Regions from separate parts of the Paenibacillus polymyxa M1 genome, predicted to be linked through region 2. Evidence: riboswitches for the same ligand, from Rfam matches in the RefSeq annotation. Region 2 holds a riboswitch; each other region holds the start of a gene.
The links. Region 2 has a riboswitch for thiamine pyrophosphate ahead of PPM_RS13575 (thiamine phosphate synthase). Riboswitches for the same ligand answer to the same signal wherever they lie in the genome.
Positions count from the first base shown of each region.

Region 1: it holds a riboswitch for thiamine pyrophosphate, as region 2 does, so the genes downstream of both, thiC (phosphomethylpyrimidine synthase ThiC) here and PPM_RS13575 (thiamine phosphate synthase) in region 2, are expected to answer to the same signal.
Region 3: it holds a riboswitch for thiamine pyrophosphate, as region 2 does, so the genes downstream of both, PPM_RS04720 (ECF transporter S component) here and PPM_RS13575 (thiamine phosphate synthase) in region 2, are expected to answer to the same signal.

Region 1 is NC_017542.1:888,779-899,009, reverse strand. It holds gene PPM_RS03990 (amidase domain-containing protein) at 1-965, opposite strand, end outside; gene acnA (aconitate hydratase AcnA) at 1,390-4,101, shown strand; gene PPM_RS03980 (DUF1648 domain-containing protein) at 4,176-4,523, opposite strand; gene PPM_RS03975 (YitT family protein) at 4,802-5,638, opposite strand; gene PPM_RS29550 (hypothetical protein) at 6,146-6,298, shown strand; gene thiC (phosphomethylpyrimidine synthase ThiC) at 6,504-8,318, opposite strand; TPP riboswitch at 8,502-8,613, opposite strand; gene PPM_RS03965 (IclR family transcriptional regulator) at 8,730-9,473, opposite strand; gene PPM_RS03960 (alpha/beta hydrolase) at 9,772-10,231, shown strand, end outside.
Region 2 is NC_017542.1:3,075,925-3,086,155, forward strand. It holds gene PPM_RS13535 (low molecular weight protein-tyrosine-phosphatase) at 1-190, opposite strand, end outside; gene PPM_RS13540 (thiamine diphosphokinase) at 335-976, shown strand; gene PPM_RS13545 (C40 family peptidase) at 1,258-1,758, shown strand; gene PPM_RS13550 (response regulator transcription factor) at 1,825-2,517, opposite strand; gene PPM_RS13555 (ThiF family adenylyltransferase) at 2,658-3,716, opposite strand; gene PPM_RS13560 (thiazole synthase) at 3,713-4,480, opposite strand; gene thiS (sulfur carrier protein ThiS) at 4,483-4,686, opposite strand; gene thiO (glycine oxidase ThiO) at 4,683-5,831, opposite strand; gene PPM_RS13575 (thiamine phosphate synthase) at 5,889-6,482, opposite strand; TPP riboswitch at 6,813-6,921, opposite strand; gene PPM_RS13580 (ABC-F family ATP-binding cassette domain-containing protein) at 7,007-8,560, opposite strand; gene PPM_RS13585 (cupin domain-containing protein) at 8,998-9,537, opposite strand; gene PPM_RS13590 (hypothetical protein) at 9,891-10,231, opposite strand, start outside.
Region 3 is NC_017542.1:1,055,263-1,065,493, reverse strand. It holds gene PPM_RS04755 (DUF4132 domain-containing protein) at 1-971, opposite strand, end outside; gene PPM_RS04750 (hypothetical protein) at 987-1,406, opposite strand; gene PPM_RS04745 (MetQ/NlpA family ABC transporter substrate-binding protein) at 1,749-2,606, opposite strand; gene PPM_RS04740 (methionine ABC transporter permease) at 2,895-3,566, opposite strand; gene PPM_RS04735 (methionine ABC transporter ATP-binding protein) at 3,559-4,284, opposite strand; gene PPM_RS04730 (energy-coupling factor transporter transmembrane component T family protein) at 4,423-5,214, opposite strand; gene PPM_RS04725 (ABC transporter ATP-binding protein) at 5,189-6,673, opposite strand; gene PPM_RS04720 (ECF transporter S component) at 6,673-7,269, opposite strand; TPP riboswitch at 7,574-7,683, opposite strand; gene PPM_RS04715 (TatD family hydrolase) at 7,726-8,523, opposite strand; gene PPM_RS04710 (polynucleotide kinase-phosphatase) at 8,544-10,231, opposite strand, start outside.

The sequences.
Region 1 (10,231 bases), 2.2 Mb from region 2:
TATACCGTATTGTCCGTCCACGCATACGAATTTTTATAGTCCCAATAACGATGTCTGGAGCTTACCGTATGTGCATTGACTAGCGGCATGCCGCCAGCATCAAAGGCCGTTACCACCGTGCTGTGCTGGAAAGTTCCGTCACCATCCCAATCATAAAAAATGACGTCCCCCAGCATGAGCTGCTCCGGTCGACTCACCTGCTCTGCGGTCAACCCCCAGGAACTGGAGCCCAAATACCGTTCCAGACTGTTGGAAACCGCCCAGCTATAACTCCACAGCTCACGTCCGGCAACCCGTCCTTTATACCACCAGCCCGATTCTCTTTTACCAGTATAGTGGATCGGTGCACCACCTGCAAAGAGGCACTGCGAGATATAATTGGTGCAATCCACATCAAAAGCCTCAAACTCCGGGTTAAAACTATCCCACCACTGATCTGCATAGGCCGCTGCTTCTTCACGGCGATATCGACTGGGGCGTGCTGATGAACCGAAGCCCAGCACACCACGATTTAGCAGCGGCAGACTTCCTCCCTGATTAAACGACGCTTGTTCGAAAGGAACCTCTCCTCCAGCTGGCTTTCTTTCTGCCGGATCACGCTCAATCCTCGTCACCTGCCAGGCTTCACCCTCGCGTGTAAACGTCAGGCGCTCCCGTTCAATCCGATCCTCCCGGTGAGTCATCCCGCCCTTCTCATAAAAGAGCCGCACATGAAGTTGTACATCGACCACTGCCTCATCCGGAGTATCCTGCACTATTCGTATCGGCTTGGCGCGTGTCTCGCTGCGTAGGGGAACAGCGTCCCGTTCGCTGTACCACTGCTCCAACCTGGCCGCACGTGCTGCCCGCTCCATTCGCTGGCCCACCTCCAGGTACTCATCCGGCTGTGGTACACCATTTACCTCACTGCGATTGTACTGATTCACGTAAGCAAAAAGGGCCTGTTTCCATTCCCGCTCCCCCATCCCTATCCCTCCATTTTTCGTCTTGCTATCCTTATTCGGGGATAACCTCGCCGATATATAACTTCCTTTCTTTCCTCTCTGGTCTGATATGCTCTCTATCTATAAGTATGAATCTCTAAAGCTTGGTATGAACATCGAAAAACGCGGGGGAACGGAACGTTTTATTTTCCAGTCTGACACGCATAATTTAGGTCAAAAAAACTTTACGGAACCGTCTGAAAACGGTATACTTAATCCAAAAGCAATCATTTTGAAATCATGTTTCATCTAATGAAACGAATTACATTCATCTCAACCTCTTAACTTACGATGAACCGCTGAAGATGAAATTGAGAACGCAACCAATTAAAACCAAATTGTGCAAGACGTCGAAAAAAGACATCCCTATTTTCCCGCAAGCATCCACTTCAAGGAGGTAATACTTATGTCAGGAAAAGATCAATTCTCCATTGCCCGTAGCTTGGAAGTTAACGGGAAGCCTTATCGCTACTATAGTCTTAAGGCACTGGAGGAACAAGGAAAAAGCGGTGTTGCCAAGCTGCCTTTCTCCATTAAAGTGTTGCTGGAAGCTGCGGTTCGCCAGTTTGACGGACGCGCCATTACTGAGGAACATGTGCAGCAGCTGACAGGCTGGGCTGAGGATCGTGACACCAACAAGGAAATCCCGTTCATTCCTGCACGTATTGTGCTTCAGGATTTTACAGGCGTCCCGGTGGTTGTCGATTTGGCGGCCATGCGTGATACGGTGAAAAAAGCGGGCGGCGATCCGAAACAAATCAACCCGCTCGTTCCCGTCGATCTCGTAATCGACCACTCGGTTATGGTTGATGCATTCGGTACCAGTGACGCGCTGGACTACAATATTAATGTAGAGTTTGAACGCAACGAAGAACGGTATCGTTTTCTGCGCTGGGCGCAAACGGCATTCAATAACTTCCGTGCGGTGCCGCCGTCCACTGGTATCGTTCATCAGGTTAATCTAGAGTATCTCGCCTCCGTAGCCGCGACCAAAACCATCGACGGCGAAACCGTGGTCTTCCCAGATTCCCTCGTGGGAACGGACTCCCATACGACGATGATTAACGGGCTGGGTGTTGTGGGCTGGGGTGTCGGCGGGATTGAGGCAGAGGCCGGTATGCTGGGGCAGCCGTTGTATTTTGTCACTCCCGATGTGATCGGCTTCAAACTGACAGGCAGTCTGTCAGAAGGTGCTACCGCTACGGACCTGGCGCTAACAGTTACGCAAATGCTGCGTAAAAAAGGCGTGGTCGGGAAATTCGTAGAATTTTACGGCCCAGGTCTGGCCAACATCAGCTTGGCTGACCGTGCGACTGTGGCCAACATGGCACCGGAATACGGCGCAACGATCGGCTTTTTCCCGGTTGATGCCGAAACGCTGGCTTACCTGCGCAGCACCGGACGTTCCGATGAGCAAGTCAGCCTCGTAGAGGAATATTACAAAGCTCAAGGCATGTTCCGCACAGCCGATACCCCAGACCCTGTGTTCAGCGATACGATTGAGCTGGATCTGGCTTCGGTTGTACCGAGTCTCGCCGGACCCAAACGTCCGCAGGACCGTGTTGAGCTCAGCCGCATGAAAGAAACCTTCGAAGGCATTATCCGTACCCCGGTAGACAAAGGCGGCTATGGACTGAGCGATGAAAAGATCGCACAGAAAGTTCCACTGACCCATCCAGACGGCTCCACCAGCGAGCTGGGCACTGGCTCAGTCGTGATTGCAGCGATTACAAGCTGCACGAACACCTCCAACCCAAGCGTTATGCTAGGCGCGGGCTTGCTCGCCAAAAAGGCAGTACAACGCGGGCTCAAAAAGCCAGGCTATGTTAAAACAAGCTTGACACCAGGTTCCCTTGTTGTAACGGAATACCTGCAAAAAGCCGGGCTGATCGAACCACTCGAAGCCCTCGGCTTCCATGTGGCAGGCTACGGCTGTGCGACCTGTATCGGTAACTCCGGTCCACTTCCTGACGAAGTGAGCCAGGCCATTACAGACCATGATCTGACCGTTGGTGCAGTCATTTCCGGCAACCGGAACTTTGAAGGCCGTGTGCATGCGCAGGTCAAAGCCAACTATCTTGGTTCGCCGCCACTGGTAGTCGCTTATGCTCTCGCCGGCACGGTAAATATTGATTTGGTGAACGATCCACTCGGTTACGATCAGGACAATCAGCCTGTCTACCTGAAAGATATCTGGCCTTCTTCCGAAGAAATCAAAGAAGCGATCAGCCTGTCTCTCAGCCCGGATATGTTCCGCCGCAAATACGAAAATGTATTTACAGCCAACGAGAAATGGAATTCCATTCCGGTTCCTGAAGGCGAATTGTATGAGTGGGATGAAAACTCAACTTATATTCAAAATCCGCCGTTCTTTGAAGGACTTCAAGATGGTGTGCAGGATATCAAGGAAATCCGTAATGCCCGTGTACTTGCCCTGCTGAATGATTCGGTCACGACTGACCACATCTCGCCAGCAGGCAACATCGCCCCTTCCAGCCCGGCAGGACTGTACTTGAAGGAGCATGGTGTTGAACGCAAGGACTTCAACTCCTACGGCTCTCGTCGCGGTAACCATGAAGTCATGATGCGCGGTACATTCGCCAACATCCGTATCCGCAATAATGTAGCTCCAGGCACCGAGGGCGGTGTAACCAAGTACTTGCCAACAGATGAGGAAATGTCCATCTATGATGCGTCCATGAAATATCAGGCAGCCGATCAGAACCTGATCGTCATTGCCGGCAAGGAATACGGCACAGGTAGCTCCCGTGACTGGGCGGCCAAAGGTACACTGTTGTTAGGTGTTAAAGCCGTCATTGCTGAAAGCTTCGAGCGGATTCACCGCAGCAACCTGGTCGGCATGGGTGTACTGCCGCTGCAATTCCAGGAAGGCTATGGCTGGTCCAGCTTGGGTCTCAATGGTCGCGAAACCTTCGATATTCTCGGCATTGACAATGACGTGAAACCAGGTCAAGAACTTACGGTTGTAGCCAAACGCGAGGATGGCACCAAGTTCGAATTCCCGGTCACTGCCCGTCTGGACAGCACCGTCGACATCGACTACTACCACAACGGTGGTATTTTGCAAACCGTATTGCGTCAAATGATTCAAGCGTAATGACCGATTGAATCATGAAAATCCCCTCCCAAATGCGGTGTAAACTGCAATTGAGAGGGGATTTTTTACATTCTTCAAGCCTTCAAAAGAAAACATATGCCAAGGATTGAGAACACTAGGGTTATAAGAAGCGTGAAGAGACCAGGCAGGCTTTTCATGATTGTAGAACTTTCTTCGCTCTTGAACTGACGTCTGAGAAAAGGCTGGAGAAAAAGCATAATTACAAAAGCTATGAAGCTAAGTGCACACAACAACCATACTTCAGGGGAGGATTTGTCAACAAAACGATCAGCCACATCATTGAAATTGTAGTGGATTGCTACATTTCTCGGCATTGTCGGATAGATAAACAAGTAGATACTGAAGGGCACAATAGAAAGAAGAATGGAAAATAAATTTAAAATATTTAATCTACTTCGCATGAAAATCCTCCTTATTAGAGCTAAACAATTTATATGATACACAGATCAGCAGTCTATATTTTTACTTCCCTGGCTTAGTAAGAGAGAAATAATAAAACTAATCATCGTGGAAAAAAAAGAGGCGAGTACCATATACACATTAACTTCTTGTCCTAATCCTACTTCAAACCAACTAAGCGGTTAGTAAAGGACATTCCCACTGCTAAATGAAAAAAAGCCGACCCACTCAGGACCGGCTTCCAACCATGTTCTCTTATTCTCTTACCTTCGCTTGCCAATTACTTCGAAATATCCAAAAAGCCCTCTCCGAACACATCCCGTACATCATGAATGGTAATAAACGCTGCTGTATCGATAGCTTTCACAATCTTTTTAAGCGCGGACACCTCTTGTTTACTAATGACGATATATAGGACTTCTTTTGGATTTTTGGTGTAATATCCGTGGCCTGACAGGACGGTAACTCCACGGTCCATTTGCGTAATGACCATCTCGGCAATTTTATCTTGGTGCTCCGAAATGATCATGACCGCTTTTTTCGGATTCAATCCTTCAATCATGAAGTCCATCACCTTCGTACCAACGTACAAAATAACGATAGTCAGCATCAATTTTTCCGGACCAATAATAAAATAGGAAGAGAATGCAACAATCAGATCAAAAAACAACAAGGCATAGCTGATATTCCAATCCAGATATTTGTTGGCGATCCGGGCTAAAATGACGGTTCCTGCCGTTGTACCACCGACCCGTACAATTAAGCCAATTCCAACCCCTACCAAAACTCCGGCAAATACAGCATTAATCGTCGGCTCATGCGAATCAATCCGCCAGTTGACCGTTAAATGCAAAAACAATGAGTTAAATGCGACCGCAATTATAGTGTACAAGGTCGTTCTCTTGTCCAAAAATTTATATCCAACAATCAGCAGCAAGCCATTAATCACCAGATTGACGATCGAGGGAGACCACTGAAACAGGTAGTACAAGATGATCGTGACCCCTGTAACGCCCCCCTCGCCAAACTCATTCGGGATCACATACAGATTAACAGCCAGCGCGAAAAAAAACGCACCCAGAATAATAAATACGATATCTGCAATACTTTTTTTCATATATGCTCTAATCCTCTCTCTAACATTTCAACGGATGAATTGCCAGATGGATTGGCTGACTCTTCTTGCCAAAATACGCTGACAACCAGTTCATGGTATCTACTACCCAACATAAAGTCAATACAACTTTGACACTTTAATTCGCCACCAGACTGCCTTAGTCCAAGCTTAGAATTCCGCAAAATTCCGCTAATACAAGGTTATTCGACAAAAAAACACAATCCCGACTACTAAACTAAGAAAACGGGCCTCTAGCCCTTGTTTAGGCCCTAGGCACATTTTCCCCTAAAATGACCATCCTCCTAATACACATTTTGGACACATACGACCATCTTCCTGTTTTATGGCAAAAGCGTTTTACTTTGGATAAATGCGGGTATAATGATTGAAACCTTACCAAGCAACCTACATGGCATTACGACATCAAGTACATATAAATAGTCCTATACAGACGTCCTAAGCAACTCAATCTGAATTTGACAATATGGAATTGGAGGAATGACCCACATGAATACAATGAACTTAACTGTCCACACCCTGATGCCCTTTCACCACCAATACCAACGTGCCAACGCGGTGAGTATGCAGAAGAAAGAAGATAGCTCGGAGAAGAAGCTCAGCTTTCAGGACATTTTGAATGAAAAAATGGGTAAAAAATAAAGCTCCGTTAATCCGGTGCATATCTCGCTTTACATAAGCTGAAAAGCCGTAGTTTTCTACATCGACTGTAGAGAACCACGGCTTTTTGCTATCTCACGCGTTTCTAAACCTAAACTCATACATTCATGGAAATAAACCTCTGACGAGCTTAACTGTACTATTTGTTGAGGCTTCCCAGTTGATTGACTTTCGTATCGCTACCGATTTATCGCTCGCCATCCCGATACTGCTCTGCCTTCTCACGCATCCCGGCGACGACGGCTTCCTCGGTATTCAGTCCCTTATCTGCCGCATAGGCACGAATGTCCTGTGTGATACGCATACTGCAAAACTTAGGACCGCACATCGAGCAAAAGTGTGCTTCCTTGGCCCCCTCTGCCGGTAGTGTTTCATCATGGTAGGACAAGGCCCGCTCAGGGTCAAGCGAAAGATTGAACTGATCGCGCCAGCGGAATTCAAAACGCGCCTTGGACAAAGCATCGTCCCGCTGCTGTGCACGTGGATGGCCCTTCGCCAGATCGGCAGCATGTGCGGCAATTTTGTAGGTAATAACTCCCTCGCGGACATCATCCTTGTTCGGCAGACCCAAGTGCTCCTTCGGCGTAACATAGCACAGCATGGACGTCCCGAACCAACCGATCATGGCCGCCCCGATAGCTGAGGTAATATGATCATATCCTGGTGCGATATCCGTCGTCAGCGGCCCTAAAGTATAAAAGGGAGCCTCCTTACAAATTTCCATTTGTAAATCCACATTCTCCTTGATTTTGTGCATAGGGACATGTCCCGGCCCTTCAATCATGACCTGGACATCATGCTTCCATGCGATTTGCGTTAGCTCGCCCAACGTCTCCAGCTCTGCAAATTGTGCTTCATCATTCGCATCATAGATACTACCCGGACGCAGACCATCCCCGAGAGAAAAGGCCACATCGTAGGTTTTCATAATTTCACAGATTTCTTCAAAATGCGTATACAAAAAGTTCTCCTGATGGTGCGCAAGGCACCAAGCTGCCATAATCGACCCGCCCCGGGATACAATTCCCGTCATTCTATTCGCCGTCATCGGTATATATCGCAGCAATACTCCCGCATGAATTGTAAAATAGTCCACTCCTTGCTCCGCCTGCTCAATCAGTGTGTCTCGATACAGCTCCCACGTTAGCTTCTCTGCTTCGCCGTTCACCTTTTCCAGTGCCTGATATAGCGGCACCGTCCCAATCGGTACGGGTGAATTCCTAATAATCCATTCGCGTGTCGTATGGATATTACGACCTGTGGACAGGTCCATGACGGTGTCTGAGCCCCAGCGTACAGCCCAGGTCATCTTCTCCACTTCCTCCTCGATGGAGGACGTAACCGCGGAATTTCCAATGTTTGCATTGATCTTCACGTGAAAATGGCGCCCTATGACCATGGGCTCGCTTTCCGGGTGATTGATATTTGAAGGTAAAATGGCTCGTCCAGCCGCTAACTCCTGCCGCACAAACTCGGGCTCCACTCCTTCACGGATCGCCGCAAATTCCATTTCAGGCGTAATGATCCCTTGCCGCGCATAATGCATTTGCGTCACAGTGCGTCCTTGTGAAGCCCGTAGCGGACGGTTGGTCACGCCGGGAAATTCCACTGTTTCCCGTTTGGAGCCGGGTTTCAGTCCATTATCCTCCGGCTTGACGGCGCGGCCGTCGTAAGCCTCCACATCCCCCCGTTCCAGTGCCCAAGCTCGCCGTAATGGTGGCAAGCCCTGACGAATATCCACCTGATAGGCTTCATCTGTCATCGGACCGCTGGTATCGTACACACGCAGTGGCTCATGATACTCTATTCCCTGCGGCGTATGTGTGGGATGCAGTGCGATTTCACGCTCTGGCACGGCAATGTCCGGCCGAGAACCTTGAATATACACCTTGCGGCTCCCTGGGAAAGAATTAACCCTACTGGCTTGCTCCGTACTTGTCTTCTCTACTGCTGTTGATTTCACTCCTGTTTCTTTTGTTCCTTCGGTTTCCATTGATTTCATGATCCATTCCTCCCGTATCGTTGAAGTGACACACCGATCCGGAACCATTCCGAGGGTGGCGCTGATCTATGCAAAAAAGCCGGTTCCCTAGGGAACCGGCTAATCAAACGAGGCAGCTATCCAGACAGTGCGCACATGGAATAAAACCCTATGCGTCACCGCAGACAGCAGCTGCGTATACATTTCAATGGCCGATTACTTCCCTACGCTGGTATGATCCAGATCAGGTGCAAAGGGTCCGGAATCTTGCCCGATTCCATCTCAGCCCGCATTACAGGCTCCCCCAGTAACTGTGATACTTTCTATTCACATGAATTGGCGGCTATAACAGACATCCGCCATCTCTATCAGACTACTTTAAATTTATAGCTTTGGCAACCCTTGTATGATTTCCTTTTGTATTGATTACTGTTACGGGAGCATAAGCCCCATTTCCTTAGCTGCTTCGATCAAAACCGGAGCAAAATCATGCAGCGTCTCGGGTGCAAGTCGACTGACCGGGCCGGATACAGATAATGCCGCCGCGACCTGTCCTTTTCGGTTCACAATAGGCGCGGCCACAGCCGCAGCTCCTGGCTCACGTTCTTCATAGCTAGTCGCATACCCCTTCTCACGAATGTCCTGCAGCTGGGCTTTATATACCTCAGGATCTACCGAGGGAGGCCATTCTTCACTGCTTAGCAGTACCTCCAGCTCCTGTGGCGGCATAAAGGCCGCCAGCACCTTGCTGGAGGCTCCCACAGCCAGCGGCATACGCGCTCCCACGGGAGCAACCCTGCGGATCGCCTGATTGCTCTGCACGGCTTGTATGCGAATACGCATGCTTCCATCCCGCAGGTACAAGCTGACCGTCTCCCCTAAGCGATCACGCAGTCCTTCCATTGCAGGCTGTAACAACACCGCCGGCTCATCGCTTTGGGACAGATGCGTCGACAGCTCCCATATGCGAAAACCAAGCCGATATTTTTCCGTTTCGGCATTCCGAACGACAAATCCCCGATCCTCTAGCGTAGTCAAAAGACGATGAACGGTGCTTTTATGTAGACCAATTTGGGAGGCAATCTCCGTTAGACCAAGATCAGATTCTGCGGTAAAACACAGCAGTATATCAAGTGCACGCTCTACAGCGCGGACGGTTAATTTACGGTCTTCCATCGTGAACCGCTCCTCTTGTATCCATATTCGTTTCACACTATGAAACATGGTTACATAAATTATATAGAATAGTCGCGGCTACTGTAAACCGATGTTTTTGTGACAACCATATTACAGAACAAGAACAAACATCGACAATTCTTTGCATCATTTTTACTTTTCCGGTTCAGACGTTGACTTTGGATAATACCCATCATACGATAATAGGTATCTATACGGACATACCCTACTATTTTCAAGTGGAATTATACCTAAATTTTATGATTCGAAGATCAATTCTATATAAGGAGGCTCTTACATGATTTCGACATCCCAGCGCAACGCTCAGCTACAGACCGCTGTTCAGGAGCCGTCCACCCCACTCTTTAATCCCCGTATGCTGCGGTTCAAGCACGTTGTGATTGCTCTGCTGCTGTCGGTCGTATTTTTTCTGTTGTTTTGTTTTATTGCCTTGCATGCTTACATCGCCTGGGTGCTTACGAATCCCACCGTCGCGCCATTATACTCTAATCCGATGCAGGCCAAAGGTATGCCTTATGAGGAAGTCAGCTTCCCAGCCAAGGATGGTAGCCGCATGGTACAAGGCTGGTATATCCCGGCAGATCAATCGCGGAAAACGATTATTTTCAGTCATGGCTATGGAGCCAACCGTGAAGAAAGCTGGATTCCCATGTATGATCTGGCGCATTATGCCCATAGCTTGAACTTTAATGTGGTCATGTTCGATTACGGATTTGCGTCACAAAACAGCAAGGCCG
Region 2 (10,231 bases):
TTCCGTGCAGTTTAAGCTGCTTTAGCGTTCCCTCATGCGGAGGATTTCCAATATGCCAGTCACCTGTTCCAGCCGAGTCCACCCGAATTTCTGCGTCTAATCCCCGTTCCTTTGCTTTATGTCTCAGTATTGCCTCCCCCATGGGAGAGCGGCAAATATTGCCCAAACACACAAACAAAACGTTAATCATTTCGTTCCCCTTCCTATTCACGTCGCACTTTTTTTCTGTTCCATTGTAGCCAGGACCTCCAAAATTGTGCAAGCCATATTTAACGCGGTATACTTAAAATGATCGTATATCTGGAACCGTATGCAGAAAGAAAGGATGTTGGTTATGATGAAAAAGCGAGCCATTGTATTTTCAGGCGGTCGTCTTAATGAAGAAGATTTACAACAAATACAACCCGATGATTTTATTATAGGCGCAGATAAAGGTGCCCTTTTCCTAATAGAACACGGTATTACACCACATGTCTCTGTAGGAGATTTTGATTCGATTACTTCAGAGGAACAAGAACAGGTAAAATCAGCAAGCCAACGTATGATTGCGTGCGATCCAGTACATAAGGACCTAACTGATACAGAGCTTGCTTTAGAAATTGCTATGGAAGAACAAGTAGATCATGTACTCTTTCTCGGTGTTACTGGCACTCGAATGGACCACACCTTAGCCAATGTTCAAATATTAGTACGGGCCATGCAGCATCACATTAGTTGCGCTATCATGGACGCACATAATTATATTGAGCTGACCGAATCAACGCTCGAGATCCAGCCCATGGGCTATACATATACATCCCTGATTCCTATGACCGCCGAAGTAACAGGTATACAACTGGAAGGATTTATGTATCCCCTTCATAATGCCACCCTCAAAATGGGACAATCACGGGGTGTCAGCAATAAGCTAACGGCTGCAAAAGGTACTATTTCTATCAAAAGCGGTCTACTACTCGTTATTCAAAGCAAGGATTAATTATGACATTGTTGTAACTATTTAAAAAGTTGTTCACACACTCAAAACCCTTGACTAACAAGGGTTTTTCGGTTTTTTAAAGGTACTAGAATTAATTTATTTTTTACAAATTGTAATTTTTAATCGTTTTTTAATAATCGCGACGTAAGCCTTGCTCCACAAGCATTTGAGAGTAGTTTTCCAACTATTAGGCGGCTTCAAAACTGTTATACTCAACGCTGTCAGTTAGTTAGCAACTCAGCAAAATATTGAACAAATCAATTTTTGGAGGTACTTACAACATGAATATGCATAAAATCATAAAAAAGGTAATTATCGCAGGAGTCGCTGCCACTATCGGCTTTGGTACTTTTGCCATTGAGGGAACAAATACAGCACAAGCTGCTACTGCTACTACTACTGTAGGTCAAAAAGTAATTAACTACGGCAAAAAATATATGGGTACTCCTTATAAGTTTGGAGCTTCCACAAGCACTACACGCAATTTTGACTGTTCTTCTTTCATGAAGCACATATTCAAGAAATACGGAGTCGATTTGCCGCGTACTTCTGTTCAACAGTCTAAAGTCGGACATGCCGTATCCAAGGCTAATTTGAAAAAAGGTGACTTAGTGTTCTTTTCAAGCGGTAGCCGTGCCACAGGACGCAATATTACTCACGTAGCAGTATATATGGGCGGGGGTAAAATCCTACACACTTACGGTGGACCTGGGGTGACCATCTCTGATTTGAACTCCGGCAACTGGAAAAGAACGTACATTAAAGCACGTCGCGTGCTGTAATGTAGAACTCATTTAAATTGGTAAGCCGGGACGAAAGGTCTCGGCTTTTTTTATTTATACTTTATGCTATTTTGCTTCAGTTGGCGTTCTGAGTGAATAGCCAATGCCTCGTTCCGTTCGAATCATTTTAAACTTTTGCCCTCTATCTACTTTAACCCTTAAATGCCTGATGTACACATCTACTACGTTCGTATCAGCGATATAATCATGTTTCCAAACATCCTTTAAAATTTGCTGCCTGCTACAAACTTGGTTAAGATGTATCGCCAGATGTAGCAAAAGATCGAATTCTTTCGGAGTTAATTCCAGCTTTCGCTCCCCTCTGCTCACCATTCTGCTTGCAGTGTCTATATGTAAATCTCCTGCCTCGATTGCTCTTTTCACATCACGTTCAACACCAAAAATTCGTAATAAATTAGCTACTCTAGCCTGAAGAACTCTAGGATAAAAGGGCACTACCATTACATCATGTGCTCCTTGTTCAAAGCAGTAAACCATAAGTGCTTCCTCATCTGATGAAATCATTACAAGCAGTGGAACATGAGGATAGTTCTGCTGCAAAATGCGAATCAAGCCTTGAGTGTCCGCCTGTTCATCTTTAATGTTCAGGAGTAGCAAACTCACAGGATTTTGAGCTATATAAGGGCTTACATCCGATGTATTACGAACATGAACCACCTGATAACCTGCCTGCTCCAATGGATGAACGAATACAGCGGGCGCTTCATTTTCATCCACAAGTACAATTAACGGGCTCATCTTTTCACCCACCTGGTTTGGACATCGCATTACATATTGGATACGAACAAGTTTGTTATAAGCCATTTAAACATATTTGTGTTAGTGTAACAAAAAAGCAGAAAATCATTCTCAAAGAATGGTTTTCTGCTTTATGGTTTTCAGCCCAAATAGCGATGATATAGACTTCTTGCTTTTGCCAAGTCCTTTGTCCCATGGATCAGCGCTCTGCCATCTGCAAAAACAACCAAGCGATGCTCGCCCACACTAAAGGAAACCAGATACGAATTCCACTCTACGTTCCCCTCACCCAATGCTGTAAATCTATTTGCTACCTCTGCGAGATTCAGATGTGTCCGGTTGGCAGGTCTTATTTGAACGGTATCCCTACCGCACAAAACATCTGTTTTCTGCCGATAAGAGGCTGATAAATAGGGATACGTCGGTTGGCTACCGCAAGAAGGACAATTCGCTTTTTTTAGACGATCCACTGCTATTGCTACATACTCATTTTTCCACAAATCAAACGAAAGCAACTTTCCTCTCAAGTTCTCAGGATATCCACCAAGAAGCTTGAAAGCTTCCGTAGTCTGGTTAGCGGTGACCATTTGTACTGCCTGCGGAATAATCCCGGCCGTATCACAGGTCTCCCCTCCAAGCGGTACAGTTCCCATCAGACAGTGTAGACAAGGTGTCTGACCCGGTAAAATAGTGTAAGTTACACCATAGCTACCCACACATCCTCCATAAATCCAAGGAATGCGATGCTTGAGTGCCATGTCGTTCATAAGAAGCCGGGTATCGAAATTATCGGTTGCATCCATCATGAGATCTACCCCCTGGATCAACTCTTCCAGCTCTTCTATCCCAACATCCAAGACATGTGCATGTACAATTGTTTCCGAATTAATATCCTTTAATCTTCGCTGGGCAGCTACTGCTTTGGGACACCTTTGCACAGCATCACTTTCCTGAAAAAGCTGCTGGCGCTGCAAATTGCTCCATTCCACATAATCCCGGTCTACCAGGCTTACCGTACCTACGCCTCCACGAACTAACGTTTCTGCAATACCTGTGCCCAGCGCTCCAACACCTATGATTAGTACGTGAGAGGAAGCAAGCCGGCGTTGGCCTGCAGGCCCAAAGGGTGCAAACCTTTCCTGTCTGGAATAACGGTCACTTTGTGGTGGTTCAGCAGCAGATTTTTTAGTAATCCTCATCCCTGAACCATGCCTTCTATCGGACTGCTTGCTGAAGCATAACGTTTTACAGGAATCATCCCCGCCTCAAATCCATATCTACCTGCACGTACAGCCAACTTCATGGCCTCAGCCATTTTCACAGGATCCTTCGCTCCTGAGACAGCTGTATTCAGCAGAACACCATCTGCTCCCAACTGCATTGCCATTGCTGCGTCACCAGGTGAGCGAATACCAGCATCGACAATGACCGGAACTTCCGCTTGCTCGATAATCAACTCTAACGAAAACGGATTGAGCAAACCATGTCCTGTACCAATCGGCGACGCTCCAGGCATTACGGCATGTACTCCAAGCTCTTGCAACCTCTTCGCTAGTATCACATCATCCGATATGTAGGGTAGCACGACAAAGCCTTCCTCTAGCAACTTTTCACTAGCTTTCAATGTTTCAAAAGGATCAGGCAACAGCGTCTTGCTATCCCCAATGACTTCTACCTTAATCATATCGCACAAGCCGGAGGCTTTTGCCAACTTGGCAATACGGATTGCCTCCTCTGCTGTTGTTGCCCCCGCTGTGTTGGGAAGAAGTGTATACCGGTTCAAATCCAGTGTATCGAGAAAATGCTGCTTATCCCGTTCCTCCAAATTCAGTCTGCGCACAGCGAACGTTAATATTTCCGTCTCAGCAGCCTCTACGGCTTGGGATTGGATATCCAGATCCGGAAATTTCCCTGTTCCTAGCAACAGCCTTGAGGTAAAAGATGCTTTTCCAATGGTTAACATGATCAACCGCCTCCTACAAAATGTACGATTTCTAGGCAATCTCCATCCTTAAGTACCGTTTCATGATGATCTTCACGGGTCAATATATGCCGATTCAGCTCTACCACTACGGTTTTCACCTTTAAATCAAGTTCATGCAGCAATTGATCCACACGAGTGATTCGATTGGAAATGGTCATACTCTGTCCGTTAATGGTCAGCTTCATAAGCTTTCCTCCTTGAGAAGTTCAGAAGAAAATTTACTTATTCCAAGTCCAGCTGCACCTGCCCCTTTAAGCATAGCTGCCATCGCTCGCCCAGTCGCATCACTAAGCAGGACACCGTTGCGATAATGCCCGACTGCAGCATAGACGCCCTCTACTCCAGGAACAGGTCCAATGAAAGGACGCTCCGCAGCTGCCTGCGGACGCAAGCCTGCCCATGCACGTACAAAAGAAGCTTCCTGTACACGCGGTAACCAGGCAGATGCACGTGCTAACAACCCCTTTAAGCCACCTACGGTCACCTCTTTGTCATATTGATGCGGAAGACTCGTGGCACCAATCCAAAGCTCGTTATTCTGTTTAGGCACGAGGTAAATATCGTCAGCATAAATGGTATAATCCAACGGATGATCCTTCAAGGAGACCGCTACCGCTTCGCCCTTGACCGGGTATAGTGGATAATCAAACCCAATTTGTTCTAGCAATTTCAAGCTGTCCAAGCCTGCGGCAATCACGACCTGATCGCAGGAAAAAAATCCACTATCCGTTCGCACACCACAAACTCGACCATCCTGTATGACCAGTTCCTCAGCTTGAGTTCCAGACCATATTGTTGCTCCCAGCACCGCAGCTGCCCCTGCATAAGCACGGCAAAGCTGGACAGGAGACACTTGTGTCTCCTTTGATCGGTAGATAGCCCCAATTACTTGATCTGCCAAGCCCGGAATCCGTCGGGCCAACTCCTTGGCATCCCACCAAATGGGACGATCATCCTCTCGCATATTCGCAGCATTCCAGCGTTTTTGGCCCTCTGCTTCCGAACGAAATGGGGTCACAAATCCTCCTGTACGAAAGTCCACTGAAATACCCGATAAACGTTCCAAATCACAGACAAGGTCAGGGAATGCATCTCGACTTGTACGGGCAAATCGTGCCAGCTCAAGGTCTGCAAACTCTTCACTTTCCGCTGCCAGCATTCCCACCGCTGCTCCTGATGCTCCCTCACCAGGGATCCATCGTTCCAGCATGATCGTACTACGTCCCTCCTTAGCCACATGATAAGCAATGGAACTGCCGATCACACCTCCGCCTATGACCAAGCATTCAGCGTGTCCTATCGCTTTTTTCTCTGTATGTGTCTTTGACATATGTTCCGTGTCTCCTCTCCAGTAAGCATTCTGCTTTCCCTTCGTCTTGTTTTCTTGCTACAGGTCGTGAACTACAAGATCTACCATTCGCCTATATTCCATCGCTGCTGCAACGGGTGACTTTGCTTCCCATATACCAGACATCACCGCAATTCCGCTTGCTCCAGCATGATAAAGCTCTGGAACATGATGGGGTTGTATGCCTCCCAGCGCTATCACCGGAATGTCCGACAATCTGCAAATGCGTTCAAGCTGTGCTATACCCCGCGGTACAAGACCGGCTTTACAATGGGTCTCATATACATGACCAAATAGTACATAGTCTGCTCCAGCCTGCTCGGCGGTCTGCACCTCCTCCAAGGAATGTACAGACACTCCACAGCGTGTACCCTCTGAAAGTAGACTTTTCGCATCCACCACAGATAACCCATTAGCTGGAAGCTGGACAGCTCCTGCCGAGGTAAGTAAAGCTACGTCCACGCGGTCATTTACTACAATTTGCCGCAAAGGAACTTCCTGCTTGATCATGCTACGAGTCAAAGAAAGCAAAGCAGAGGCACCCTTCTGTTTCGAACGTGCGTGTACATAATGAATATAAGGACAAATAGCGGCAGCCACTTGGGGTACATTCACACAGGAGACACTTTCCATCGTAATTACGTGTAATTCGATCTCATTTTCACCTCACTTGGACTAAAGAATATGAACTTGTGTTATAAAAAAATCGTATTAGCTGAATCTATATTGTTTTAGCTCCATATTGGGTAATATCATACGGAGCCAGCCACATGTACCAGCAATAATGAAAGGAGATTATATGTAAATCCATCTACGGAAACTCGAACAAATGAAGATGAACGAAACGCAAAAAGCCACTTCCCAAAGGAAGTGGCTTGACAAACGTTCAAAATCAAACGGACTATTATATCCGTAAACGTATATCGTTCCCTGCGCAAACAAAAGTAAAGAGCTACTACCTTGTTTGTACAGTACTCACTTCCCTACGCTGGCATAACCCAGATCAGGTACAAAGGGTCCGAAATCCATTTATTTCGTCTCAGCCGCATGGGCGGCTCCCCTAGTGTGACTATTTTATTGTATCAGCTAAAGATAGCTTAGCATATTTTCCTAATTCTGCAAACCCCACCTTGTATGAAATCTGTCAGAACTGGATTTTAGTTAACTTTACTAGACCACTCTTCTACATTCCACGTTTTGGTTACCCAATCCTCGTAAAAGTCCGGTTCGTGGGATACAAGCAATACGGTCCCTTTGTATTCCTTCAAAGCGCGTTTGAGTTCATCCTTTGCTTTGACATCCAAGTGGTTGGTGGGCTCATCAAACAGTACCCAGTTACTCTCACGCATTAACAGTTTACAAAGGCGGACTTTAGCCTGTTCTCCACCACTAAGCGCAGACAGAGGCCGCGTGATATGCTCATTCTTCAAACCACAACGCGCCAAATGCGCTCGTACTTCATGCTGATTCAAATGTGGAAATTCATTCCATACATCGTCAATCGGTGTAATTTTCTCTGCCTTTACTTCCTGCTCAAAATAAGCGGGCTGCAAGAAATCTCCTTGATAGGTTTTTCCGCTGATTGGAGGTATTTTCCCCAGAATGGTTTTGAGTAACGTAGACTTACCAACACCATTGCAGCCTACAATTGCGATCTTTTCGCCACGTTCGATCGTCATGGACATTTTAGGCAAAAGGGCATGAGTATAGCCAATTTCAAAATCAATACCCTCAAAAACTGTTTTCCCGCTTGCACGGGCTTCTTTGAACTGAAAGGTTGGCTTTGCGGCTTCTTCTGGCTTATCAATACGTTCGATTCGATCAAGCTGCTTTTCACGGCTTTTTGCACGACCTGATGTAGATGCGCGCGCTTTATTGCGCTGAATAAAATCTTCCTGTTTCTTAATATATTCCTGCTGCTTCTCATATGCATCAATATGCTGGGCTTTGTTCAGATCCGCCATTTCAAGAAACTTTTCATAGTTAGCTGAATAACGGGTCATCTTAGCAAATTCAAGATGGTAGATTACATTAACGACTTGGTTCATAAATTCAGTATCATGTGAAATTAGGATAAAAGCATAGGGATAATCCTTCAAATATCGCGTAAGCCACTCAATATGCTCCACATCCAAATAGTTGGTAGGCTCATCCAGCAGCAATACATTTGGCTTTTCCAACAGCAACTTCGCAAGCAGCACCTTTGTCCGTTGCCCACCACTAAGGGCTGCTACATCCCGATCCAGTCCGATGGCAGAGAGACCTAATCCATTCGCCATTTCTTCAACCTTCACATCAATGAGGTAAAAATCCCCCATATCCAGTTGCTCTTGAATTTCTCCCATCTGTTCCAGCAGTACTTCCAACTCTTCGGGAGAAGCCTCTCCCATTTTATCCGTAATCTGCATCATTTCCTTTTCCAGTTCCAACAAAGGAAGAAACGCGTCTTTTAATACATCACGTACTGTTTTACCTGGCGTTAGCTTGGTGTGCTGATCCAGATAGCCATAACGTACACGTGGAGTCCATTCCACTTTGCCTTCATCTTTAAGCAATTTTCCAGTCAGAATGTTCATGAGTGTCGATTTACCAACACCGTTTGCTCCTACCAATCCTACACGTTCCCCCGCAAGTAATCGAAAGGAAACATTTTTAAATAACGCACGGTCCCCAAAGTTGTGGGATACATTTTCTACAGTCAATAAACTCATAACCTGTTTTTGGCTCCTTATTGTCTCATCGGCATTGCCGAGTGTTCTTATTTCATATAGCTATTGTTTCTTTCAAAGCTTTATTGTAGCACATCCGGCACCCTTATCGGAATATTGAAAACAGCGAATTTTAAGGTTTTCAGATGGATTGGCCTAAAAAAAGAAAAACAGTTAATCGTAGTAGCACTTAAGCTCCTCTTCGGTAGGTACGTAAGGAGTTTCTTGCTGCTTTGGTAATCTAAGCTTCTAGTATACAGAAGCTTACAATTCCCTAGCAACGAATGCCTAAATAATTGATAAGTTCTAATAACAATTAATAAAAAGGAACTCTATGTAGACAGTCCTCATGAGTATCGGAGGAATAATAAAATGAAGAAAATGTAATCATCCCGGTCTGGATTCTGGACCGGGATGAAATAAAATTAATTTATAATTGGCTATCTTTCAGCAGACATGGCAATTTCTTTTGTTTCATGAACTGTACCAAATGGATGCTCAGGCGGTGCATAGATAACGTATATCTTAAGGGGCGTATTTCCTGTATTAATTACATTGTGCCATTTTCCAGCAGGTATCATAATTGCATAGTCATCATAGGCCATCACTTGATAATCTAATTTGTCTTTCCTATCCCCCATTTGAACAAGTGCCTGACCTTCTTCAATACGTATGAATTGATCAGTTGTTGGATGAGCTTCTAAACCGATATCATCGCCAACATTAATACTCATCAGAGTCACTTGAAAATGTTTCCCTGTCCATATAGCAGTACGATAATTTTTGTTTTGATTTGCAGCCTGGTCAATATTCACTACAAATGGACTTTGTCCATAATCTCTTAATATTATCTTTTCATTGAGATTACTGTCGTTGTTGTACCAATTGTAGTATTGAGGATTATAACTCCGATAGTTGTAATTACAGCTGTTATACATAGGAATATGCCATGGGAAGTGATGGCATGATTTAGGGTACATACTCATTCTCCTTTTTTTGATTCAGTGTTTACTTATCATATGCGGTTGCCTATATAAAGGACTAAAAACCTTCAACATTAGGCAAGTGCCTAAATGATGCCAAGACAAAAATATTCACAAGCGGTTTCGTCTTTTACTTCAACAGATATTAGCACTTAAATTTACATATAACGGCATATACTTTGCGAGTGGTGTCAGCTTCGTTGGAACTCCCCCGATATGTCGAGTATCAAATTCCATTTATTTGACTCACTCTTTAAAATAGCAGTGACCATAAAATCGAAAGACTAGGCTGTCACTGCAGGCCAACCTTTTAGTTGACCTAATAATACGAAACCCACCCCGGAGAGTGATTAATTTAAGCTGTTATGATATTTGTATTCGAAATACCCAGCAGCTGCCGCAGATTTTTCATCCGTAAAACGCTCAACCGCTTGAAAAGGAGCTGGATATGAATCTCTATAAAAATATTTCATTCCAGTACCCGGTTCTATGCCTCCAATAATAGATTGCTTTCGGACGACTCTTCCACCACCAAACCCATAGTTATTGTAATATCTGTCTCCAACTGGAATGCCTTGGATAAACGCGATCATACCCACATCATCTATCGTGTTATACCATTCCTCTTGTGGAATGAGTGGAAGAGTGAACGTATAGGAAATGCCATTCCGTGCTGCTTTTTCGTTATGGA
Region 3 (10,231 bases), 2.0 Mb from region 2:
ACCTGTCCATACAAGTCACGTTCCTCATGTACTGCTGTAGCCCACAAACTCATATACAGTTCATTAGCATTTGAGCTGGTCAGCCATTCCTGGCGCAATTCACTGCGAGTCAATGCATCATATGCCTGCTCGATCAGTTGGCGAACGACCCGCTGATTCGCGGATTCCAAGCCCATGCCCGTCCAGACTGCAAGCGCCCGCACCACCGAACTGTAACGAATGAAGCCTTGGTCGATGATCACCTTTAACAGATAAATGAGAGCCTCTGGAGTTCCTTCATCCATTTGCTCCACAATGCTTTGGCGCAATCCCTCCTGAAGCTTGGCCGCTGCCAGCAGCTCGCCAATCATGTGATAATTCTCTTCTTGATGGCTCAGCAGCATGCCTTTAATCATATTGCGAGTAAGTAGCGCCGCCTGATTATCCCCATAAATAATAGCTTTTAGCGCCTCAGACACCTGTGAATTGCCATTGTCTAGCTCGTAAGCAATCCAATCACCAATCGTCTCCTGAATTCGGTAATCCCTGCCTGGTTCATAGTCTTTTTTCGTTAAATAATCCATTATAGAGAATCCGATACAGTCCATTCGGATCAACTGCACCATTTTTTTATAAACCCGGGAAGTATGAGCGGTAATATCCGAAGTGCGAAACGGTCTGCGCTCATATCCGGTGCTGTATGGATATTCAGTCACATGTTCTGTTAGATGTGCGAACACATTGCCAGCTGTTTGTCCAATTAGAGCACGCAGTACCTCTGCCAGTGGCTTGAACAGCCGTTCCCCGCTTTCTGCTGCCCGTTCTTTCAATATTCGCTGACATTCGATAAATGGCTCCTCGACCTCTTGTATGTAATGAAGCTTACCCAGTTCCACAACATACTGAGCCAACTCCTGTTGCTGTCCACCCAGTTGCGCCGCGCGCTCTTTCAGTGTGGCGAAATATTCCTGCTCATTTTTCTCCTGATGCATATTTCGTCTCCTCCTCTACCATAGGCCTCCAGCCAACATTGTGAAGCGTATAAATACAATCTCATCCCCTGCATGAAGTGACAAAGGAGCATCCAGTTCAGTCGCTTCCTCATCACATACAAAAACTCTGTATAATCCATCTTCAAAGGCCTGCATCGCCGTGTTCACGGCTTCCTCAATATCAGGAACACCGTCATTATATATGGAACCAAATCCTACTTTGCCTATCTCGCCTTGTGCCTGAATTTCCTCTCCCGTGAGGAACGGAATCAGCGCGACACTCTCCTGCTTTTCCCGTAGTTTCTGAACATTCAGGGCAACGGTTGCAGTAATCAAATCCCGCAATGTTTCTGGAGTAGGGTTCAGCTCTATTTCCTGTCGTGCGAGTGCGGGCTTGCGCTTTCCCAAACTTTTTACAGTTACAAACAGCTCCATATCGTTTCCCTTCCTTGTTTATTCACACTTTTTACCCGTTGTCAGCTGAATTTCTCGACCTTCATACAAACATCATTAATAAAATGAAAGACGAATGTTTGTTCGTATAATTATTTTAATATGTTCCTTATCATTACTCTATCGCCCTTTATGACCAAAATTCTCAGCGTTGTAACACCCCAAATCTTAAAAAATAAGACTTTGTACCCTGTTTTCGATGAAATTTATCCATATTAAGGATAGAAAAGAAAAAGACCTGCACAAGGGAGACCATCTGCTTTTCACAGACTTCACTCCATTATACAGGTCAAATATCATCAAAAATAATGTTTCAATATTTATTTAAAATGCTGGAACAACGCTATCCTTGTAATTGTCCTCAAAAAATTTACGTACTTCCGGTCCGGTCATTCGTTTTGCCAGCTTTTGAATGGCATCAGAATCTGCATTATCCTTACGCGCTACCAAATTAATGGCAAAGTGCGTATCATCTTTTTCGGTAATCAGTGCGTCCTTCTTCGGTGTCAGACCGAGCGGCTTGGCATATGCGGGATACATGGCAGCCATGTCCACATCATCCAGCGACCGCGCCAGCATCAACAAATCCACTTCTCTAAACACAAACTTTTTCTTATTCTCAATAATATCAGCCTGTGTAGCATTATAGCCTACACCTTCTTTAAGCTTGATCAAACCGTTTTGCTCCATCATTACCAAAGAACGTCCCGTATTGGCCGGATCATTGGCAATGGCAATCGTCGCACCTTCGGGCAGGTCTTTAACGTTCTTGTATTTTTTGGAGTACGCGCCATAAATGGCGTTATAAATTGGTTTTACTGCTACCAAATCAGACTTGTTGCTTTCATTATATTGTTGCATAAACGGTGCATGCTGAAAGAAGTTAGCATCCACTTCGTGGCTTGCCAATGCGTTGTTCGGTTGGATATTGTCTGACAGCACGACGATTTCCAGATTGACTCCGTCCTGTTTAAGCAGTGGCTTCACGATATCCAGCACATCTGTCATCGGTGGGATTAGCGTGGCTACTTTCAAGGTTACTTCTTTTTGGGAAGCTGCTTCTTTAGTTGTTGTTTCTTGTGTAGCCTGCTTTTGACCACCGCATCCGGCAACCAGCAGCATAACGACTGCAAATAGTGTAAGTAATTTCAAGTTCGTTTTCATGTTGTTTTTCCGACTCATTCGATGTTGAACCTCCAAATTAGTTGTGATTGGGAAGGTGAAAAATGAGTTACAGTATAGCCGCTTCGCGTGCAGATTGCTCTTCCGATCGCTGTTGAAATGGGATTCTCTCATTTAAAAGTGATGATAGGTTAGAATCCCATTTCAAAGGCGAACGCTGACGCTTCTCCAGAGCAATTCTGCCCGCTCCGCTTTTGAGGCACTGTAAAGTCATTTCTCTTTCCCATAGTGAGTGGTGCAAGTGTAGTGAAATGATTGATTCGTAGCATCAAATTAATTCTCTACCATTTACCGCTTGTCGATCCGGCGGGATATGGTGCTTCCGGTGAACTGGATCGTTTGTACGAAAATAATCATAACGACGATGGTGAACGCCATCAAGCCTGTTTCGAACCGCTGGTAACCATAGCGAATGGCAAAATCGCCTACCCCGCCGCCGCCCACAATGCCCATCACCGTGGAGTAGGAGATGAAGCTTATGGTGGACGTGGTCAAACCCAGTACTAGCCCGGAACGGGCTTCCACGTATAGAAATTTAAAAATAAGCTGGAGGGTGGATGCTCCCATAGAAGTAGCGGCTTCAATCACACCCTTGGGCACCTCAAGCAATGACTGCTCCACCAGCCTCGAATAATAGGCGATGGCCACCACTGACAAGGGAACCGTAGCAGCCATCGTGCCCAGCGCCGTCCCTACGACCAGACGTGTAAATGGAATCATAAACACGACGAGCAGCAAAAACGGGAACGAGCGGATGACATTGACCACACTGTTCAGAATGGTGAAGAGCAGTCGGTTTTCATATTTTTGCCCTTTGCCGCACAAATACAAAATCGTTCCTGCCGGAAGCCCTAACAGTACAGCTGCTGCGATGGAAATCCCCACCATGATAAACGTCTCTCCGATGGCTTTCCATATCTCAGACTGATATTGCGCAATGATGCTTAGCATTTCATTCATCAGCTTCACCTGCTTTCGCTGTTGAACCTACCGCAGCGTCAGCTACACGTTGCGTTGAAAGCAGCTGTCCATCCCGCATTTCTGATACATGGGTACAAATGTTGCGTACCACGTCCATATCATGCGTGACGATTACAATGGTAACTCCCAGTTCACGGTTGATCTCCCGTAACACGCCTAGAATATCCGCAGTCGTCTGCGGATCAAGGGCTGAGGTCGGCTCATCACAAAGCAGCACCGCAGGTCGATTCGCCAGTGCTCTGGCAATCGCCACACGTTGCTTTTGGCCTCCGCTCAGTTGTGCCGGATACTGTTCTGCCTTATCCGCTAAACCGACGAATTGCAGGCATTCGCGCACGCGTTCTGCTCTCTCTTTTTTCGCGACACCTGCCAGTTCCAACGGCATTGCTACATTTCCACTTACCGTCCGATTGTGAACAAGATGATAATGCTGAAAAATCATCCCTATGGATCGCCGAGCTTCACGGAGACGTTTTTCCGGCATGCGAGTCAGATCTTCCCCGTTCACAACCACGTTTCCCTCATCCGGTCTTTCCAATACATTCATCAACCGTAGCAACGTAGATTTGCCGGCACCGCTGGCACCTATGATACCGTGAATTTCCCCCTCCTCCACTTGAAGGGACACGGATTGAACCGCATGAAATAGGCCGCTTGAGGTGGTATAATGCTTGTTTACCTGATGCAGCGTAATCATGTAACTTGGCCTCCTGATGATCCATTACTGCGGGAAAATGTAATAAGCCCGCCAGCCCAGGCGGGTCTGTACGAGCCGTCAATTCCCATTGCATTAATATACCACAGAGCAGAAATCGGGCAAAGCCTTTTGCAACAATTAACGTACATCCCATACCCCTACATAAGGAAAGCAGGTACCAAGTCCCCAAGCCAACATCAGCAGCACCACAAAATAAAAAATAAATATAATATCTACAGCCGAATAGCCGATCGCATAATAATACGTGCGCTTGGTTTCATTAGCAAAACCCTTCGCTTCCATGGCAATAGCAATGCGCTGTGCACGCCGGATACTTTGAGCGAGTAGCGGAATGGCGTACCTGCGGAGCGTGGCGTACATATTCCATTTGGACACATGCTGGTGTAAACCTCGAATACGGTGGGCATGTCTCAAAGCCTGAAATTCCTCCAGCATCATCGGCATCAACCGCATAGCTGCCAAAAAGCTGTATGCATACTTGGGAGGGAGCTTCCATTGCTGCATCAGTGAATAAAAAAGGCTCACCGGACGAGTCGTTAAACCAAACAGCAACCCTGCCGCGGCCATACTCAGTGCACGAAAGCCCAGATGCATGCCTCGGAAAAAACTTTCCTGCGTAATATGGATCAGGCCCCATGTCCACCAGGTCGTCACTCCCTTGCCAAACATCATCATGCCTGTTGAGGTTGAAATAAACACCAATATAAAGGGGGATCCGTACAGGAGCAGCCGCTTCCATGGATGGCCTGACCAGACAAGCAACAGCAGCATAGCACATGCAACATTAAACATAACGTTCGGATCATGGATGACTATAACAATCACAAACAGCAGGGAAAACATCACGAGCTTTAGGCCCGGGTTTACGCGATGCAGCCATGTTTCATGATGAGGAAAGGACAGGCTCATACTGTAGTTCCCCTTTCTGAATCCGCCATACATCGGTACAATATCGACGGACAATTTCCGGGTCATGCGTAACCATCACAATGGCCGTGCCTGCCGCTCTCAGCTGCTCCAACATATCCAGCATGACAAAGGTATTACGCGCATCCTGCCCAAAAGTCGGTTCGTCCAGCAGCAGCACTTCCGGCTCCCGGATCATAGCCGTAGCAATACTCAACCGCCTTTTTTGACCCAACGAAAGCTGATACGGATGGCGTTCATCCAGCCGCTCCAGTCCGAACTGTATAAGCATTCGATCCACTCGTTCCCTACACTGTTCAGCTGTAAACAGGCTCTTGGGTAACGAATATTCCAGTTCCCTTCGTACGGTGTTCGCTACAAATTGCAGCTCTGGATTTTGAAATGCAAACCCAATACGCTCAGCCAGTTGCTCCGTATTGCCTGCCTCAGCTCCGCACACGCAATAACGACCCTGCGTGTGAAGTAAACGCATCATAGAGAGCAGAAGCGAGCTTTTGCCAGCCCCGTTTTCACCGACCACGCCAATCCAGTCGCCAGGCTTCACCTGCGCTTGCTCCACATAAATGACTGTGCTCAAACCCCGGAGTCCGCTAAAATGTTCTAGCTCCAGCAAATCCGTTGTAGGTGCTGAGGTGGACGGACTATCCGTATGCCCTCCATCTTTCTGCTGCGTCACAGACTCTCTCCAACGCGGCGAAGACGATTCATCCCATATCCCCGGATACCACACGCCATACTCGGATAATGCCTGCCGATGCACATGAAATACGTCTTCCGCCCTTCCGTCCGCAATCATTTCTCCTTGATCAGAAAGCACCACAATCCGATCCACATCCTGGACAATTTTATTGATTTTATGCTCTACAATCACCAGCGTCTGGTCTGCCGAAATGTTGCGAATGGTATCCCACACCTGTGTCGTGCCCTCCTCGTCCAACAAGGCTGTCGGCTCATCCAGAAAAAGCACTTCCGGCTCCATAGCCAGCACCGATGCAATCGCCAGCCGCTGTTTCATTCCTTGTGACATGCTGGCAATGGGCAGATGTATATCATCCGTTGGAAGACCAACCTGCATTAGCAGCTCGCGAATGCGGGATGGCATCTGCTCCCTTGGAACCTGCTTATTTTCCAATACAAAAGCCAGTTCCTCGTCTGCATATGACATACAAAATTGTGTGTCGGGATCTTGAAATACAATACCAGAGAGACTCGGGATCACGGCAGCATCGTATTTCATAGGCACTTCTATCGTGCGTGGAATCAGACCGCTCAGCACCTGAAGCAGCGTTGATTTGCCGCATCCGCTCGGCCCCAGTAGCAGCAGCTTTTCCCCTTTGCGAACAGATAAGGACATATTGTGAAAAAGCAGCTCTTGCTCACCGGGGAATTTCAACCGAAGACGGGTGATCGAAGCCACCACATCTTCGTTGGCCGGGCTCATCAATCCAGCCCCTTATAATCTTGTTCCGTTGCCGGTCTCAAACTTCGCGTAACGCCGGTTACTTCCAATGCCTTAGCCAGATAGAAAGCGAATATTCCAGCAATCACAATACTGCCAATCATCCGAAATCCAATATACAAAACATAGTTCCAGGTCGATAGCTGATCAATATACCCATAGCTGAAGTCTAAAATCAGAGAAGTGACAGCAGCTCCTGCCGCAGCTAGTGAAGCAATCCACAGGTTGGCGTTCCGATACAGAAAAATCGCAAAGAACAGCTCCGCTCCCAAGCCTTGCAGCAGACCATAGTACAAGGTGGACATGCCCCATTCACTTCCCAAAAAAGCACTGACGGTTGCCGCGGCCACCTCTGCCAAAATCGCAACACCCGGTTTGCGAATGATGAGATAAGCGAACGTGCCAGCCATAAACCACATGCCATACATTAGTTGTTCGGCGTGCATACCGAATGGTTTCATCAAATCATAGGCAGGTCCCCATATTTTGTAGACCAGCCCAAACACCACGGAGATTACAATCGTGACCAAAATATCAGTCAGCTTCAGTCCTTTGGACGCTCTTACATTCGTATTCATTGTTGATACGCTCCCCTTTTTCTTTAAAATAGGCCATTTGGCCATAAAAAAAAGCCTGTCCGGAGCTGAATCTCCAGGCAAGCTTTATGCGCAGTCATAAAATGATCACCATACATTATCAGTTGTCGACATATCTCATATAGCACAGCAGTCTACTGCACTAAAACCAAGCCAAAGTCAGGTACAGAACAAGACACGCTTGTCCGTCTGCAACTTTTTACAGACTGTAGCTCATTAACTTGATATAGGATATGAAACGTATCCATCGACTAGCCGCCGCTAATCGGCGGTATTCCTGTTTCTTGTAAGGTGTTCTAGGTTTCTCTACGCTGGCATTACCCAGATCAGATTTCACGGTCGGCGGCAAGGGCCACCCTCTCAGCCTGACTATCTCAAGCTCCCGACAATGCTTTTTAATTCACTATAATATATACCACATCTATGGCTTTGACAATCCTATAATCCGAAGAAACGTTTGGCCGTTTCCGTCGTCGCAATTTCGATCTCCATCATGCTGCGGCCTGTGCACTCGGCAATCGTAGCGGCGATGTGAGCGAGATACACCGGCTCATTACGCCCTTCTTTGGGCTTCACGGGCAAATTACGCGGGGTCAAAAATGGAGCGTCCGTTTCAATCATCAACCGGTCCAATGGAATATCCCTGACCAGCTCCCGCAGATGCTTGCCGCGCCGTTCATCACAGATCCAGCCTGTGATACCGATATACAGTCCCATTTCCACATACGTATGCAATTCCTGAGCAGTACCAGTAAAACAATGCACCACCGCTTTATCGACAAGCTCTTGATGCTCTCGTAACATAGCGACAAAATCCTCATGCGCATCTCGTTCATGCAGAAATAACGGCATATGTAGCTCACCCGCCAGTTGAATCTGCTCTCCAAACCATCGGCGCTGTACATCACGCGGAGAAAAATCACGGTTATAGTCCAACCCGCATTCTCCTATGGATACGACCTGCGGCTGAACCGCGAGTTGGCGGAGCTGTTGAATCGTATCTGTGCTGCAATTTTTGGCATCATGGGGATGCACGCCAGCTGTAGCATACAGCTGACCAGGATAACGCGCTGCATACTGAGCGGCCTCTCGACTACTGCGAACACTGGTTCCAGTAATAATCAACGGTGTAATCCCTACAGCCGCTGCTCTCTCGACCACCTGTTCCCGATCTGCATGAAACGAACGGTGCATCAAGTTCACACCAATATCAATCAACGGTGTACTCCTATCCATCTCAATCCCTCCTTCGCAAACTACAATCTCGGATCAATCGGCTCCGATTCCAGAGATAGCGCGGCCAGGACGCATTCATGTATACGCTCCACCGTATCCTTGCGGACAAAACGTTCCACGCCCTCCATGCCAAGCGCTCCTTCCATCAAGGCATGACGCTCCTTTTTGTTCGTTCGACGCTGCTTCAGACGTTTTAAATTCTCAGGGACAAGATAATCCATACCGTAAATGATGTGCAAGTACTTCCGGCCTCTCACCTTGATTGCAGGCTGAATCATCTTGTCCCGATTTTTCATCAAAAAGCGTTCCGGCTTGATCACAATGCCCTCATGACCATCCTCTGTCATCTCATTCCACCAGCGAATGACCTCTTCCTCGCTTGTTTCATCCGTGATGACACGATACTCTGTCTCCATAAATATAGAGGACAGTCCTGCCAGCTCCCGGTTGTGCTCCATATGCCAAATATGAGATTGGTCAAAAAACGTCTGTCCGCTGTGGGCCAGTGTATGAAACGGTGCAATACGAATTTCATCCAGACCGTCCACATCCCAGCAATATTTTTGAAAAGCCTCTTGGAACGTTACGGCATTGCCATATTTCTGTTCCATTTCCTCCAGCCAGTCTCCAACCTCTCGGCCTGCAACCTTCGCCTGCTTCAGCTTGTCTACCAGCTTACTGCGATCCAGCAGAGCTGCTTCACCCACATGCGCATACTGTGCAGCAATCAGTTCCCGAGCCTTGAGATTCCACGGTACAATTTCCGCATCCAGCAACACAAAATCCGTCTGGTTCTGTTCAAAATATCCGGCATCCACTAGATCCGCATTCAGCTTCTCCAACACCTGCTTCCCAAAGCCTGACTCAAAGAAGGGTCGTCCGCTTCGGGTGTAGATCGTGCCCAATGTCGGGTAGCCTACATATTCAACAGCAGCCAGTTCGTTTTTGAATAATAGCAAAATCGCCCGACTACCCATATGCTTTTTCTCCGCTACCATCGTTTGTACGCCTTGACTGCGATAATAAGCTAGCGCTTCACGCGGATGCTCCAGATAACCTTCCTCTCCGGAAACCTTGGGGGCAGGACTCATCGTGGGCGGAATGTACACCAGTTCCTCCATCGGTACCGTCACATGTGACACGGTATCTATAGCGGTTTTGACCGATTCTCCTTGTACGCGCACTTCGCCATACGATTCCGTCAGCACACTGTAACCAGCGATGAGCTTACGTAAATTCGGCGGGGAAAACCGTTTTCTCTGCCACCGGACAAGTGGGCTATCGGGATCATTCGCATAATTCTCATGAGCCGGAACGCTGACAAATTCCTTTTCCGGATAACGATAAGCGGTCAGCATACCACCAAATACCACACCTTGATCAATATTCACCGTCTGATTGACAAGGGTAGGCTGCGGTCTCGGATCATGTCCCCATACTACTATTTCTCCCGATTCATGGTCTACGAACCAATCTTTGCGGATTGGTTTTCCGTCTGCATCCTGACCTTCCGTATCTCCATAACGACAGTAATCAGAAATACGCGCCGACTGTTTGCCAATAAAATGATCCTTGATCCCCGCATGAGTCACAACTACGTGCCGCAACCCGTTTCTGCCGAAAATAAGATGAGAGGGTGCATGTAGTAGAAAATCCCTCAGCTCGCCTCTAAGCTGTTCCGCTGCTACCTTGCCCGCTTTTTGTTCAT